Halococcoides cellulosivorans: one gene and its partner. The protein of the gene in region 1 binds, or shares a complex with, the protein of each later gene. Links are inferred from orthologs where the notes say so. Each region holds a gene or a part of one and is shown on either strand. Other genes may lie near its edges.

What was found. The genes of interacting proteins can lie anywhere in the genome.
Region 2: the proteins of cgi121 (region 1) and HARCEL1_RS11405 are in contact, whole or in part, in a crystal structure (PDB 3ENH), measured with the Methanocaldococcus jannaschii proteins. The link is inferred for Halococcoides cellulosivorans from one-to-one orthologs.

What each region holds. Positions count from the first base shown.
Region 1 is NZ_CP028858.1:1,707,285-1,715,577, reverse strand. What follows is about bases 2,285-5,284. They hold cgi121 (KEOPS complex subunit Cgi121), read left to right. Parts: upstream 2,285-3,544; coding sequence 3,545-4,024; downstream 4,025-5,284. Other genes in these bases: HARCEL1_RS08430 (hypothetical protein), read left to right, coding at 5,228-5,284; HARCEL1_RS08435 (AbrB/MazE/SpoVT family DNA-binding domain-containing protein), read left to right, coding at 4,885-5,193; HARCEL1_RS08440 (hotdog family protein), read right to left, coding at 4,035-4,583; HARCEL1_RS08450 (ATP-dependent DNA helicase), read left to right, coding at 2,285-3,545. Also shown: citZ (citrate synthase), read left to right, coding at 1-407; HARCEL1_RS08455 (hypothetical protein), read right to left, coding at 574-1,176; more of HARCEL1_RS08450, read left to right, coding at 1,272-2,284; more of HARCEL1_RS08430, read left to right, coding at 5,285-5,740; HARCEL1_RS08425 (poly(R)-hydroxyalkanoic acid synthase subunit PhaE), read left to right, coding at 5,789-6,340; class III poly(R)-hydroxyalkanoic acid synthase subunit PhaC, read left to right, coding at 6,352-7,866; HARCEL1_RS08415 (amino acid-binding protein), read right to left, coding at 7,888-8,293. UniProt on the Methanocaldococcus jannaschii protein: Component of the KEOPS complex that is probably involved in the transfer of the threonylcarbamoyl moiety of threonylcarbamoyl-AMP (TC-AMP) to the N6 group of A37, a step in the formation of a threonylcarbamoyl group on adenosine at position 37 (t(6)A37) in tRNAs that read codons beginning with adenine.
Region 2 is NZ_CP028858.1:2,310,257-2,316,477, reverse strand. The notes cover bases 538-3,396. They hold HARCEL1_RS11405 (bifunctional N(6)-L-threonylcarbamoyladenine synthase/serine/threonine protein kinase), read left to right. Parts: upstream 538-1,046; coding sequence 1,047-2,747; downstream 2,748-3,396. Other genes in these bases: HARCEL1_RS11395 (GLUG motif-containing protein), read right to left, coding at 3,052-3,396; HARCEL1_RS11400 (DUF5808 domain-containing protein), read left to right, coding at 2,780-3,055; HARCEL1_RS11410 (hypothetical protein), read left to right, coding at 538-1,025. Also shown: HARCEL1_RS11420 (30S ribosomal protein S24e), read left to right, coding at 1-245; HARCEL1_RS11415 (30S ribosomal protein S27ae), read left to right, coding at 249-383; more of HARCEL1_RS11410, read left to right, coding at 429-537; more of HARCEL1_RS11395, read right to left, coding at 3,397-6,221. UniProt on the Methanocaldococcus jannaschii protein: Required for the formation of a threonylcarbamoyl group on adenosine at position 37 (t(6)A37) in tRNAs that read codons beginning with adenine.

The DNA of each region.
Region 1 (8,293 bases):
CCGCAGTCGAGTGGGCCCGCGAGGCCCTTGAGAGTGGCCGGCGCATCCCTGGCTTCGGCCACCGCGTCTACGACGTCAAAGACCCGCGCGCGAAGATCCTCAGCGCGAAATCGAAGGCGCTGGGCAACGCCGCGGGCGAACTCAAGTGGTACTCGTACAGTCGCGCCATCGAGGAGTTCATGGACAAAGAGGTCGGGATCGCGCCGAACGTCGATTTCTACTCGGCGTCGATGTACTACGAGATGGGCATCCCGATCGACATCTATACACCCATCTTCGCCATGTCGCGCGTCGGCGGGTGGGTCGCGAACGTCCTCGAATACCGCGAGGACAATCGCCTCATCCGCCCGCGGGCGCGGTACGTCGGGCCCGACGAACAGTCCTTTACGCGGATCGACGACCGCTGAAATTCGCACGGACCACCGTCGGACACGCGTCAGACGCGCTCGATCGACCGGCGCGCTGGCGTGCGATTTCACTTTCACTCCGGGTGGCTCACCTTCACATCCGATCGGCCCCTTCGATCGGGTGGGTCACACACTCCTCTTTTTCCTGATCGAGTAGCGACGGCGATCAGTCCAGACGGACGTCGTCGAGCACGCGCGTCACCTCGGTCTCCCAGACGACGCTGATGCCGACCGCGACCAGGCCCGGGCCGTCGTGATCGACGTCGTACGTGTAGGTCTCCCAGCCCTCGTGATCCTCGGTCGCTTTCGAGGTGTCGAAATCACTTTCGGTCAGATCGCCATCGGGGTCCGGCCCCGCGTACACCGCGAGTTTCGCGATCGTGTTGAACGACTCCTGGGCACTGAACCCGTCGACGCTGACCTCGCTGACGCCACTCAGATCGACCCGCTGTTCGACCCAGACCGTCCCGTCGTCGGCGCTCCCGTCGATCGTACACGCCAGCGCGCGGTCCCCGTCGCTGGCCACCCGATCGGTCACTGCGACGCTCGAATCGACCGGTTCGCCGGCGTTGTTCGGGTCCTCGGGGAGGTCTCGCCCGATCGTCCAGCCGTCGAGGCCGCTCTCGAAACTCGGGTTTGTGAGCGTGTCGGGGATCGTCGTCTCGGTCGGCGTCTGTCCCTCGTCGCCGTCACAGCCGGCGAGGACGGTGGTCGCGGTCGCGCCCGCGAGCGCGAGAAACTGGCGTCGGTCCGCAGTCGGTCGGTCCATGCGCTGACTCACGAGCCGACTCCTCACGGCCGTTGGGCAGGATCAAACACCCACCGAAACGAACGGCTGAAGGGCCACCGAGCGCAACGGCGGCTATGGAACCCGCGGCGATCCCGGGCGTGCCCGAGTGGGTCCCCGAGGTGCTGTCTGAGCGCGGCGTCGAGGAGTTGTACCCACCCCAGGCCGCCGCGGTCGAGGCCGGCGTCACACAATCGGAGAACCTGGTCGCGAGCGTGCCGACCGCCAGCGGGAAGACGCTGATCGCGGAACTCGCGATCACGTCCCGCCTGGCCGACGGCACCGCACTGTATATCGTCCCCTTGCGCGCGCTCGCGAGCGAGAAACGCGATACGTTTGCCGATCTGGAAGCGTACGGTATCGACGTCGGCGTGGCCACCGGGCGCTACGAAGAGTCGGGGGCGTGGCTCGCGGACTGCGATCTCGTCGTCGCGACTTCGGAGAAGGTGGACTCGCTGGTGCGCAACGATGCGCCCTGGATCGACGACCTCTCGGTCGTCGTCGCGGACGAGGTGCATCTGGTCGACGACGGGAATCGTGGCCCCACGCTGGAGGTCACACTCGCGAAGCTCAGACAGCGCAATCCCGACCTCCAGACGGTCGCGCTCTCGGCGACGATCGGGAACGCGGGCGAACTCGCCGACTGGCTCGACGCCGCACTCGTCGATTCCGAGTGGCGGCCCATCGAGTTGCAGATGGGCGTCCACTACGGCCAGTCGGTTCACGTCGAGGACGGCAGCCAACGCGAGTTGGCGGTCGAATCCGGCGAGAACCAGACTGCTGCGATCGTCCGGGAGACCATCCGGGAAGACGGCTCGACCCTGGTCTTCGTCAACTCCAGGCGCAACGCCGAGGCCGCCGCGCGGCGTCTCGCCGGGACGACCGGGTCGGAACTCGCTCCCGGCGAGCGCGACCGCCTCGAAACGCTCGCTCAGGAGGTCCGCCAGGTCAGCGACACCGACACCAGCGCGGACCTGGCCGACGCGCTCGAAGACGGCGCGGCGTTTCATCACGCAGGCCTGGCGAGCGAACACCGCGCGATCGTCGAAGACGCCTTTCGCGAGCGACTCTGCAAGGCCGTCGTCGCGACGCCGACGCTCGCCGCGGGCGTGAACACTCCCGCGCGGCGGGTCGTCGTGCGGGACTGGCAACGCTACGACGGCACCGCGGGCGGGATGGTCCCACTCTCGGTGCTCGAAGTCCACCAGATGTGTGGCCGGGCGGGCCGACCCGGGCTGGATCCCTACGGCGAAGCACTCCTTCTCGCTTCGGGCCACGAGGAACTCGAAGAGCTGTTCGATCGGTACGTCTGGGCCGATCCCGAACCCGTCCGATCGAAACTCGCCGCCGAGCCAGCGCTCCGGATGCACGTGCTCGCGACCGTGGCCTCGGGCTTTGCGAACAGTCGGGCGACACTGTTGGACTTTCTGGATCGGACGCTGTATGCCACTCAGACCCCCGATCGCGCCCAGATCGAACGCGTGACCGACGACGTGATCGCGTATCTCGAGCGCCAGGACTTTCTCGACCGGTCGGACGGCCTCGCGGCGACCGGCCTGGGCCACACCGTCTCGCGACTCTATGTCGATCCGATGAGCGCGGCGGTCGTCCTCGACGGCCTGCGCGCGGCCGACGGCGAGCCCTCCGCACTCGGCCTCTATCACCTCGTCGCGCGCACGCCCGATATGTACGAACTCTACCTCCGATCGGGCGAGGACGAGACCTACACCGAGGAACTCTACGAGCGCGAGGCCGAACTCCTGGGGCCGACACCCAGCGAGTTCGGTGATCAGTTCGAGGACTGGCTGTCCGCACTCAAGACCGCGCGCCTGCTCGAAGACTGGGCCGAGGAGTGCGAGGAATCGGAGATTACCGACCGGTACGACGTCGGGCCCGGCGATCTGCGGGGCAAAGTCGAGACTTCGGAGTGGCTGCTCGGCGCGGCCGAATCGCTCGCGACCGAGGCCGGTCTGGACTGCGGGCCCGCGATCGCTCGCGCTCGCCAGCGCGTTGCCGACGGGGTCGGCGCGGAACTGCTCGATCTCGTGGGGATCAGTGAGGTCGGCCGGAAACGCGCGCGTCGCCTCCACGACGCCGGTCTCGAATCGCCCGCAGACGTCCGTGAGGCCGATCCGGGGGTCGTCCTCGGCGCGCTGGAGGGGCGTCGCCTGACGACCGAGACGATCCTCGAAAACGCCGGCCACCCCGACCCCGATCTGTCCGAGGTGGAACCCGTCACGCCCGACGGCGAGGCCATCGAATCGAGCGATTCGGGGGCCGAGACGTCCGCCGGGGCGGCCAGCGACGATCGAGACACGAGCGAGGATCAGGCCAGTCTGGGTGAGTTCTGATGGCGATCGTCACCGGCCGCTTCGACGGGCATCGTGACCGGGCGCTCGATTCGATCGCGGCGATCGACGACGCCCACGACGGCCCGGTACAGGCCATCGACGCCCGGTATCTCGTCGGGCGCGAGCACCTTACGCGCGCGGTCGAACTGGCCGAGCGCGAGCGCGCGGCCGGTGACGCGATCGCGCGCGATCCCGCGGTTGAGATCCTGCTGTACGCCGCCGGGCGTCGCCAGATCGATCGCGCCCTGGAGATGGGGCTGGACAGCGAGGCCCACGACGTCGCGGTCGTCGCCCCCGAGGCGGCGATCGAGACGCTTCGGGCGGCCGACTGGCTCGATCCCGGTCCCGTCTTCGAGGCGATCGATCGCGAGCGCGTACGCTCGTATTTCGAGATTTCGGATAGCGAACTCGCGGCGACCCGCGGTGACCTCACGGATCTCGTACTCGAACGGGTGGCGCTGCTCGTCGTCGATCGGTAACCGGAGAACGCTACTCCATCAGGACGACCGACTCGCCGTCGGCGTAGACCGATCCGTCACCGTGGACGGTGACCGACAGGCGGAACTGGTCGGCGCCGAGGTCCTCGACGATCTCACAGTCGGCGGCGATCCGCTCACCGATCGGGACGGGCGCCTGGTAGGCGAGATCCATCGAGAGCGGGACCGTCTGGCCCGGCAAGCGTGAGAGCGCGGCGCCGGCGATGCCGTCGAGCATCGGCCCCTGGATCAGGCGTTCGCCGTCGATCTCGGTGGCTTCGATCGGCGTCCGATCGCCCGTCGAGATGGCGTACCGTTCGAGATCGCGGCGTTCGAGGGGTTTCGAGACTGTGACCCGATCCCCGACCGAGAGCGGGGCGCTCTCGACGGAGCGGTCGATCGACCATTCGGATCGGTCGGGGTCATCGGCGCGACGCTCGCTCTGATCGACGCCCATCGCGACGAAAGCGGCCCTGTTGGCCGCCATCACGCTGTCGACGACCTGGGCGGAGGTGGCCGCCCAGGACTCCAGCGCCGTGTTCCGACCGGACTCACAGGGCATACTACACGTAAATACTGCGTCCAGTTAGTAAAACGTACGGGTCGGCCAACTGCGCGTCGAATTTCCAACGTGTTCGCGTGGTTGACGGGCACTTCGACCGACTCGGGCCTCGCTTCGACGACCGCCTCGGGTTTCGACCCGCTCTGGCCGATCGGCCACCATTTTTCGCCGTCGTGGGTATGTATTGGCCGGCCCGAACCGGATCCCGGAGAACTGACGCCGACCGATACCATCTGATGGTACTGAGTGGTAAATGAGGGCAATCTTTAAGTACCCCTGGCGTATATGTTAGGTTGAACCGATGACCGAGGAGACAGACGGGTTGGACATGATGTGGCCGCCGGCGATGTGGCAAGAGATGCAGTCAGCCAGCGAGCAGGCGCTGACTCAGCAGCAGAAGCTCATGAAGCAGATGCTTGGCGGCGGCGCGGGCATGGACATGAACCAGCTCGGCGCGATGAGCCAGCTGGCGACGTTCAAGACTCGCGTGCAGAGCGGTGGCCGGATCTCGATTCCGGACGCCGAACGCGAGGCCCTCGACATCGACGAGGGCGACATCGTCCAGGCCGTCGTCCTCCCGGTCACCCGTTCAGGTAATAACGATGACTAACGCATACACCACCCCCATCACGACCGCCTTCGAAATGCAGCGCGCGTCCATCAAACAGAGTCAGCAGGCCGTCCAGCAGAGCATCGACTTCCAGCAGAGCATGAGCGATGCCATCGTCGACAGCCTCGACTCCACCGAATCCGCCCAGCAGCGCGGTGTCGAGATGAGCCAGACGCTCGTCCACAGCTACCTGGACGCCGTCGAGTCCTCGATGCCCGGCTCCTCGGCCGCCGTCGAGGAACTCCGCTCGGCACTCGACGAGCAGGTCGAGTTCCTGATCGAGAACCACTCCGAGAGCTTCGACACGTTCGAAGACGAGTGGGCCGAGGGCACGCAGGCGTTCGACGACCTCAGCGGTGACTGGGTCAGCGCCATCGACGATCAGGTCGACCTCCTGATCGAGGCCCACGAGGAAGTCGAAGACCAGTCCGTCGAGGCCGTCGAGGAGATGTCCTCACAGGTCGAGAACCTCCAGGACCAGCTCGAAGAAGTCCAGGAGCAGGTCAAGGAAGTGCAGGAAGAGGCCGTCGACGTTGTCGAAGAGTAGCGACCCGAACCGATAGTATTTTTTGAACATGCGACGCGCTCCCAAACGATGAGCGATACGAACACTACCACCGACGCGCAGGAGGAATGGGCGGATATGATGGACGACGTCAACGATGCGGTGGCAGACTCCATCGAACAGAACATGGCGGCACAGGCCACGTTCATGGAGTCGTGGGCCGATGCCGTCGAGGACTCGGTCCCCGAGGACGAGGACCTCTCGGAGGGGATCGACGGGTACAATCGGGCGTACGAGGTGTGGATGGACGCCGCCGAGCGGATGTTCGAGCGGTCGGCCGACGCCAGTCAGGGTGAGGACGTCGACCCCAGCGAGTTTCGTGATATCTGGCTACAGTCGGCCAACGAGGCGTTCAAGGAAGTCATGGGCACCTCGGCCTTTGCCGCGGCCAACGGCCAGTTGATCGAGGCGATGATGGACATGCGCGACGAGGCCGACGCGGTCGGCCAGGACACACTCGCTCAGATGGGTTTCGCGACCCGCGACGACGTCGTCGAGGTCGGAGAACGCCTCGTCGAACTCGAACGTCGCCAGCAGGAACTGTCTGACAAACTCGATCAGATCATCGAGGCCAGCGAGTAGGGTGATCCGTGATGAATGATCCACTATCGGCTTCGATCGACGCCCAGCGCCGGGGGGTCGAAGCGATGACCCAGGCCATCGACGTCGCGGATTCGCTCCCCGAGACCATCGAGACGATGAACAACGTCGACGTCGGCCAGACTCCCAGCGACGTCGTCTACGAGGAGAACAAACTCGAACTCCTGCACTACGACGTCGAGGCCGCCGACATCGACGTCGATCCCGAGGACCAAAGCGACGTCCCGATTCTCGTCGTGTACGCGCTGATCAACCGCCCCTATATCCTGGACCTCCAGCCGAACCGGTCGGTCATCCGCCGCCTCCTGGAGAACGGTCACGACGTCTATTTCATCGAGTGGAACAATCCCTCTCGGCTCGACCAGCATCTCACGCTCGACGACTACGTCAACCGGTATATCGACAACTGCGCGGACGTCGTCCGCGAGGAGTCCGGTCAGGACGCGATCAACGTCCTCGGGTACTGCATGGGCGGGACGATGTCGACGATCTATGCGGCCCTGCACCCCGAGAAAGTGAACGCACTCGGCCTGATGGCCGCCGGCCTCTATTTCGACGACACGGGTGGCGTCCTCGAAAAGTGGGGCGACGATTCCTTTTTCGACGCGCGTCGTATTCACGAATCGTTCGGGAACGTCCCCCAGGAGTTCCTCGACGAGGGCTTCGCGCTGATGGACCCCGTCGACAACTACGTCTCGAAGTACATCCACTTCCTCGACAACCTCGACAACGAGAACTTCGTCGAGAACTTCGCGCGCATGGAGAAGTGGCTCGCAGACGGCGTCGACGTCGCTGGCGCGACCTACGCGCAGTTCCTCGAAGAGATCTATCAGCAGAACAACCTCGCGAACAACGAGTTGTACATCGGCGGCGAGCACGTCGACATCGACAACATCGACATGCCGCTGCTCCAGATCGTCGCCGAATACGACCACCTCGTCCCGCCGAGTGCGTCGAAACCGTTCAACGACCTCGTCGCGAGCGAGGACGTCGAGACCATCGAGTATTCCACCGGGCACGTCGGCCTGGCGGTCTCGCGGTCCTCACACGCCGACGTCTGGCCGGAGGTCTGTGAGTGGTTCGCGGAGCGCTCGCAGATCGACGAAGACGACGAGGAGGCCGCGGACGAGGACGCTGCTGAGGAGGTCGCGGCCGACGAGTCCTCGACCGGGACTGACGAGACGCCGACCGACGATACCGCGACCGAGGACGCGTCAGCGGCCGATCTCACGGCTGACGTCGACCTCTCGACGGAGGCCGCGGAGATCGACGAGGAGGACATCGAGCAGGTCACGGAGGCGACCGCCGAGACGGACGAGGAGATCACGCCCGACACCGACATCGAGACCGTCGATGGCATCGGTCCGACGTACGCGGATCGCCTGCGCGAAGCGGGAATCGACACCGTCGACCACCTCCTGGCCGAAGACCGCGAGACCGTCGCGGAGATCGCGAACGCCTCGGTCGGTCAGGTCGGATCCTGGATCGACCAGATCAACGGCGAGTGACGCATCTCGCGTCGGCAGACGTCACCGCAGTTCGATCGAGCGGACGAAATCGAGGGTTTTCAGTTCTGTCAACATCTCTCCCGGGAGTTGCTCGTCCGTAACGATATAGAGGCGTGGGTGATCGGAGAACTCGGGGTCGTCGCTGACGATCTGCCGGATCGTCAGGTCGTGATCGGCGACCATGTTCGTGACGGTCGCGACGATGCCTTTCGCGTCCGCGTCCGCGACGGTGACGACGAGGACCGACAGTTCGAGAATCGGGGCGAGATCCATCAGACTCGGGATCTGGGAGATGTTCTGAAAGATCTGCCGCAGATCCGGATCGTCGAGGATCGCGTCGGTCGTCGCGTCGACGACCCGCCGGTCGACGTCGACTTCGCGGGCGATCTCGGTGAACGGAATCTCGATCGACCCCGAGACGACCCGC
Region 2 (6,221 bases), 600 kb from region 1 along the record:
TGACCCACGACGAGGCGACGCCGTCGCGACTCTCCGTGCGTGACTCGCTCGCGGCGAAACTGAACAAGGATGCCGAGGAAGTCGTCGTGCGGAAACTCGACACGAAGTTCGGCATGCGCAAGACCGTCGGCGTGGCGAAGGTCTACGAGTCGTCGACCCACGCTCGTGACGTCGAGCAGGACCACATGCTCGAACGCAACAAGATCGCCGCCGACAACGGCGAGGCCGAACCAGAGGAGGCCTGATCGATGGCCCACTACGAACTGTACGACGACGAGGGCCAGACCGACAACGAGCAGTGCCCCCGCTGTGGCGACACGTTCCTCGCTGATCACGGCGATCGGCTCCACTGTGGTGCGTGTAGCTACACCGAGTGGCAGTAAGCGCGAACGCCGTTCTTTTCGCGGACCCCGTCGAACGGACGACTCGTGTCCACGTCGAGCACCCGCGCCGTGGTCGGTCGGCTTCGAGACGCGCTCGATCCCTGGTCGCTCGCGATCGTCGCCCTCTCGGTGGTGATCGTCGCGCCCGCGACGACGCTCTGGCTGTATGTCGGCGGTCTCGGCTTGATCAGAGCCCTGCTTGTCGAGTCTGCGGGGCCGACCGGAGTGCCCATTCACGTCGTCGCGTTCCACCCGCTCGAACACGTGCTGACCGAGATCGCGATCGGCCTCGGTCTGGCCGTCTTCGTGGGCGTCGATATCGTGATCGCTCGCGAGTGGTGTCGTCGTCGCGGCTTCGTGGCGAGGGGCCCGGGATCGGTTGCGGTCGTCGCCGGCGCAACCGCCGTCTGGGTCGGTCTCGCGGTGGCCGGCGGGGCCGTCGCCGTGCAGACGCTCGGACTCCCGGCCGTCCGACTGGTCGCAACGCCCGTCGGGACCGGGCCCGCTCCCGTTCGCCTGGGGGTCTTGTTCGCGGTCGTCGCCACGGTCGCGGTCGCTGGTGCAATCGTCCCGCAGGCGCTCGCAGTCGCCGCGATCCGGGCCTGGCGGCGCCGATCGGCCGGGACCGACACGGCCTTGTGATCGAGCGCCCCACCATTTCTCGTGACTGAGGATCGCCCGCTCCGCGTGCTCGGGATCGAGGGGACCGCCTGGGCCGCCAGTGCGGCGATCTACGAGACCCGCGATCCGTCCGTCGGCAGTGCAGACGAACACGTCGCGATCGAGTCGCGGGCCTACGAACCGTCGAGCGGCGGGCTCCACCCTCGCGAGGCCGCCGAACATATGCGCGAGGCGATCCCCGCGGTCGTCGACTGGGCGCTCGATCACGCGCGCGAACGGGCGGAAAAGGAGTCGCTGCCCGGCGACGCCGAGCGGTCGGCCCCGATCGACGCCGTGGACGCGTCCACGAGCCCACGGCCGCAGGCGCCCGTGGATGCGGTCGCCTTCTCCCGCGGGCCCGGTCTCGGTCCGTGTCTGCGGATCACCGGAACGGCGGCCCGCGCGCTCGCCCAGCGACTCGGCGTCCCGCTCGTGGGTGTCAACCACATGCTCGCCCACCTCGAAATTGGTCGCCACCGCGCCGGCTTTTCGGATCCGATCGGGCTGAACGCCTCGGGCGCGAACGCTCACGTCCTGGGGTATCGCAACGGGAAATACCGCGTCCTCGGTGAGACGATGGACACCGGCGTGGGCAACGCCATCGACAAGTTCGCCCGCGAGGTGGGCTGGTCGCACCCGGGTGGGCCGACCGTCGAGGCCCACGCTCGCGACGGTGAGTACGTTGAGTTGCCCTACGTCGTGAAGGGGATGGACTTCTCGTTTGCGGGCCTGTCGAGTGCGGCCCAGGCGGCCGTCGCTGACCACCCCGTCGAGGACGTCTGTCGGGGTCTCGAAGAGACGATCTTCGCGATGCTCACGGAGGTGGCCGAGCGCGCACTCGCACTGACGGGCCGTGACGAACTGGTCGTCGGCGGTGGCGTCGCGAACAACGCCCGCCTACAGGGCATGCTCGAAGCGATGGCCGCCCACCGCGACGCCGATCTGTACATTCCCGAGCCTCGCTTTTTGAGCGACAACGCCGGGATGATCGCCGTCCTCGGCGCGAAGCAGTTCGCGGCGGGCGATACGCTCGCGATCGACGAGTCGGCGGTCGACTCGAATTATCGACCCGACGCCGTCCCGGTCACCTGGCGGGCCGACCCGCCACGCGAGCGCGGATCCGATCTCGTCCAGGGCGCGGAGGCGACCGTCACCATCGAGGGTGACCGCGTCGTCAAAGAGCGGGTTCCCCGCGCCTACCGCCATCCCGACCTGGATCGCCGACTCCGCGCCGAGCGCACCCGTCAGGAGGCCCGCTTGCTGGCCGACGCCCGCCGCGCGGGCGTGCCGACGCCGGTCGTGCGTGACGTCGAGCCACGCGCGGGGCGCCTGGTCGTCCAGCGCGTCGGTGAGTCCGACCTGGATCGGGTGATGACGACCGATCGCGCGGCCCGGATGGGTCGACTGCTCGCCGGACTCCACGACGCCGGCATCGCCCACGGCGACCCGACCGTGCGGAACGCGCGGGTCTGCGGCGATGGGACGCTGGTCCTCATCGACTTCGGACTGGGCTACTACAGCGACCACCCCGAAGATCTGGCGATGGACCTGCACGTCTTCGCCCGGAGTCTCGCGGGGACGACCGACGCGCCCGATCGGTATCGGGCCGCCGCCGAGCGCGCGTATCTCGGGGCCGGCGGGGCTCGTGCGGTGCTCGACCGCGTCGGGGCGATCACGGGTCGGGGCCGCTATCAGGGTGGCTAACCTACTTGACCCACCCGGGCGTACGCGTCAGTATGGCAGACAAACCGACCACTGGCAGCCTGCTCGGTGTCCCGTACAACTTCGAACGCCCCGGTCTGCGGCGCATGCTCGCCGCGCACGTCCAGCCGGGAAAGGGCATGATCGTCCAGAAACCGTTCGGCATCGGCTACACGGTCAACCTGGCGTCCTGGCGGACGTGGGTGTTGCTCGCGGTCGCGGGCCTGCTGTGGTATCACGAGCGCGCGAGTCAGCGATCGGCCGACGCGGACGACGCAGACGACGCGGACACCGAAGTCCTGATCGACTAGACCATCTCGAACAGCGCGAGCGCGTCCTGGAGATCGATGTCGCCGTCGCCGTCGAAGTCGTAGGCGGCGACGTGATCGGTGACAACGGGCTCGTCGAGGGACTGCACGAATGTGTTCACGTCGGGGAAGTCCAGTTGCCCGTTCCCGTTGACGTCCTCGTAGGTCCAGTCCTCGTCGATGTCCTGGGGTTTCGTGCCGTCGATCGGTTCGGCGGTGACGTCGACGACCGCGAGGTTCCCGCGCTCGGTCGCCGTCGGGTACGGCGTGCCGTCCTCGGCCATGACGGTGTCGACGCTCGCCGTCACTGCCGTCGCTCCTGGCTCGTCGGAGCGCAGCGTCACCGTCGCGAGCGTGACGTTCGACGTCGGCCCGGAGACCGCGTCCGCGCTGTCCGAGACCTTGATGTGCGCTCCGTCGGCGGTCCGTTCGACCGAGCGGATGGGGCCGAACTCCTCGGGCGCCGAGACCGACTCGATCGTGGCGACCGAGTCGTTCGCGACGGCGACGCGAACCTCGTACCCCGAGAGGCCGGCGGGGGTCTCGTCGAGTCGCACGGTCGCCGTCGTCGTCCGATTCACACTCACGCGGTCGGGCGCGACGTCGACCGCGACCGTCTGGCGGTCGATATCGGTGACGGTGAGCGTGTCGGCGGTGGGTTCCGTGTCGTAGGGCTCCCCGGTTTCGGCCTGGACGCTCTCGACGTCGGCGGAGACGTTCGTCGTGCCCGTGGCCGCGGCGTCGATCGTGAGCGTCCCGAGCGTGACGTTCCGGGCCGGGCCGTCGATCGCGCCCGCGCCGTCTGAGACTTTCAGGAGTGCCGTCCCGTTACCGGTCCGTTCGACGCGTTTGATCGCGCCGAACTGCTCGGGGGCCGACACTGACGCGATGGTCGCGACCGAGTCGTTCGCGAGCGCGACGCTGAGGTTGTATCCCGACAGCCCCTCGGGGGCCCCCGAGAGTCGCAGCGTCGCCGTCGTCGTGCCGTCGGGACGCACCATGCCGGGATCGAACGCGACCGAGACGGTCGGCCCGTCCGCCGTCGGGTCTCGGTCGAGCCTGGGGTACTCCTCGGTCGTCGTCCAGGTCGTCTCGAAGTCCAGTGCTTCGAGGTGCTCGCGGGCGTCCGCGCCGGTCATCTCCGCGGTCGTGCGCCCGGTGTCCGCGAACACGGGGTCTTGCCCGGTCGCTTCGGTGTCGAAGTAGACGCCGTCGGTGAACGTCCGGTAGTCGACGCGATCGCTGAACGTGCCCGCGATCCCACCGACGTCACTCGTCCCCGAGACCTGCCCGGTCGCGAACGCGCCGTCGACGCTGGCCTCGCGGGCCCGACCGATCAGGCCGCCGACAGCGTCGTCGCCGGTCACCGATCCGTGGGCGGCGACGTCGGCGAGGTCCGCGTCGTTCGTCCCGACGAGGCCGCCGACTGCGCTCCCGCCGGAGACTGACCCGGTCGCGACGGCCCGACGGAGCGTGTCGCCCCCGAGCGACTGCTCGCCGGCGAGGCCGCCGACGTTGTCGGTGCCGGTCACGTCGCCGTGCGCGCGCACGTCGACGATCGGGCCGGTGCTCTCCCCGACGAGCCCACCCGTGGCGTCTGCCCCGTAGCCGTGCGTGCCGTCGACGTCGCCGCGCGCGACCGCGCCCTCGATCCGGCCGCCGTTCGACCCGGCGAGGCCGCCGACCGCCTCCTCGCCGGAGACGGCGACGTCGGCGCTGACGTTCCTGGCGGTGCCGAGGGTGTTGCCGACGAGACCGCCGACGGTGTCGCCGGAGGCGGTCCCGCTGACGGTGACGCTCGCGATCTGGCCGTGTGAGAGGCCGGCCAGCAGGCCGACCTCGCCACTTCCGTCGACGCTCGCGTTCTCGACGGTCAGGTTCCGGACCGTCCCGTGATCACCGATCTCCGCGAACAGGCCGCTCCCCCCGAGGCGCGCGTCGCTGACGGTGTGGCCCGCCCCGTCGAGTGTGCCGCCGAACCCGTCGAAATACGAGCCATAGTCGGCTGGCTGCTCGGCGGCGATGGCGGGCAGCGGCTCTACCGCCCGACCCGCGTCGATGTCACTCACGAGCCGATAGTGGGCGTCGGGGGCGGCGTCGATGGCGAGCAGCCCCTCGACGCTCGCGATCCGATAGGGATCGTCGGCGGTGCCCGCCCCGTCGAGCGTCGCGGGCGAGGGCGCGACCGTGATCGATCGCTCTGCGACGGCTGTTCCTCCCTCACTGGTCTCGACGGTCGTGCGGACGGTGTACTCCCCGGCGTGCTCGACGGTGAGCGAGGGCCGGTCGCCGTCGGTCTCGGTCCTGACCGTCTCACCGGTCAGGGTCGTCCCCGTAACCGCGGTCGTCGTCGACGTGATCGTCTCGTTCTCCGGGGGGACCGCGCTGACGAACAACTCGAAGGATTCGCCAGCCGCGGGCTGTCGGCCGTCGACGAGCGGTCGGATGCGAACCGTCACGCGATCCTCTCCGTCTTGCTCCCAGGCGAGATTGGGATACCGATCGGTGGTCGTCCAGTTGCCTTCGAAGTCGAGCCCCGAGAGGGCCGTCATCGCGTTCTCGCCGGTCATCTGCTCGGTCGTCAGGGCCGTCCCGAGTGTCGGGTCCGTCGTGTCCGACCCACGGATGTAGACTGCGCTGGCCTCGGGCGTGCCGTCGACCGATCCGACGAGCGCGCCGCTCTCGGTGTCGGCGTCGACGGTGCCGACGGCGTACGCACCGTCGATCGTCGCGTCGAAGGCGTCGTACGTGCCGACGAGGCCGCCGACCGACTCCTCGCCACGAACCGCCCCGAGTGCGTAGCTGTCGGTGATATCGTCGCGCGCCAGGCCGACGAGCCCACCGACGTCGGTGCCACCTCGCTCGCCGCTCGCCGTTTGGGCTCCGCTGACGGTCCCGGTCGCGACGGACTGCCGGATCGGCCGTTCGGACCGCCCGACGAGGCCCCCCACGGCATCGTCGCCAGTTACCGTCCCACTCGCCCGCGATCGGACGATCCGGCCGGTGGCGTCGATGTCGTCTCCACCGAGCGCGACCTCGTGTGTGGAGTGGCCCACGAGGCCGCCGACGCTGTTTTCGCCGGTGACTGCTCCCGTCGCTCGCGAATCGGTGACCGTCGCGCGACCGTTGAACCCGACCAGGCCGCCCACGCTGTTCGTGCCCTCGACGG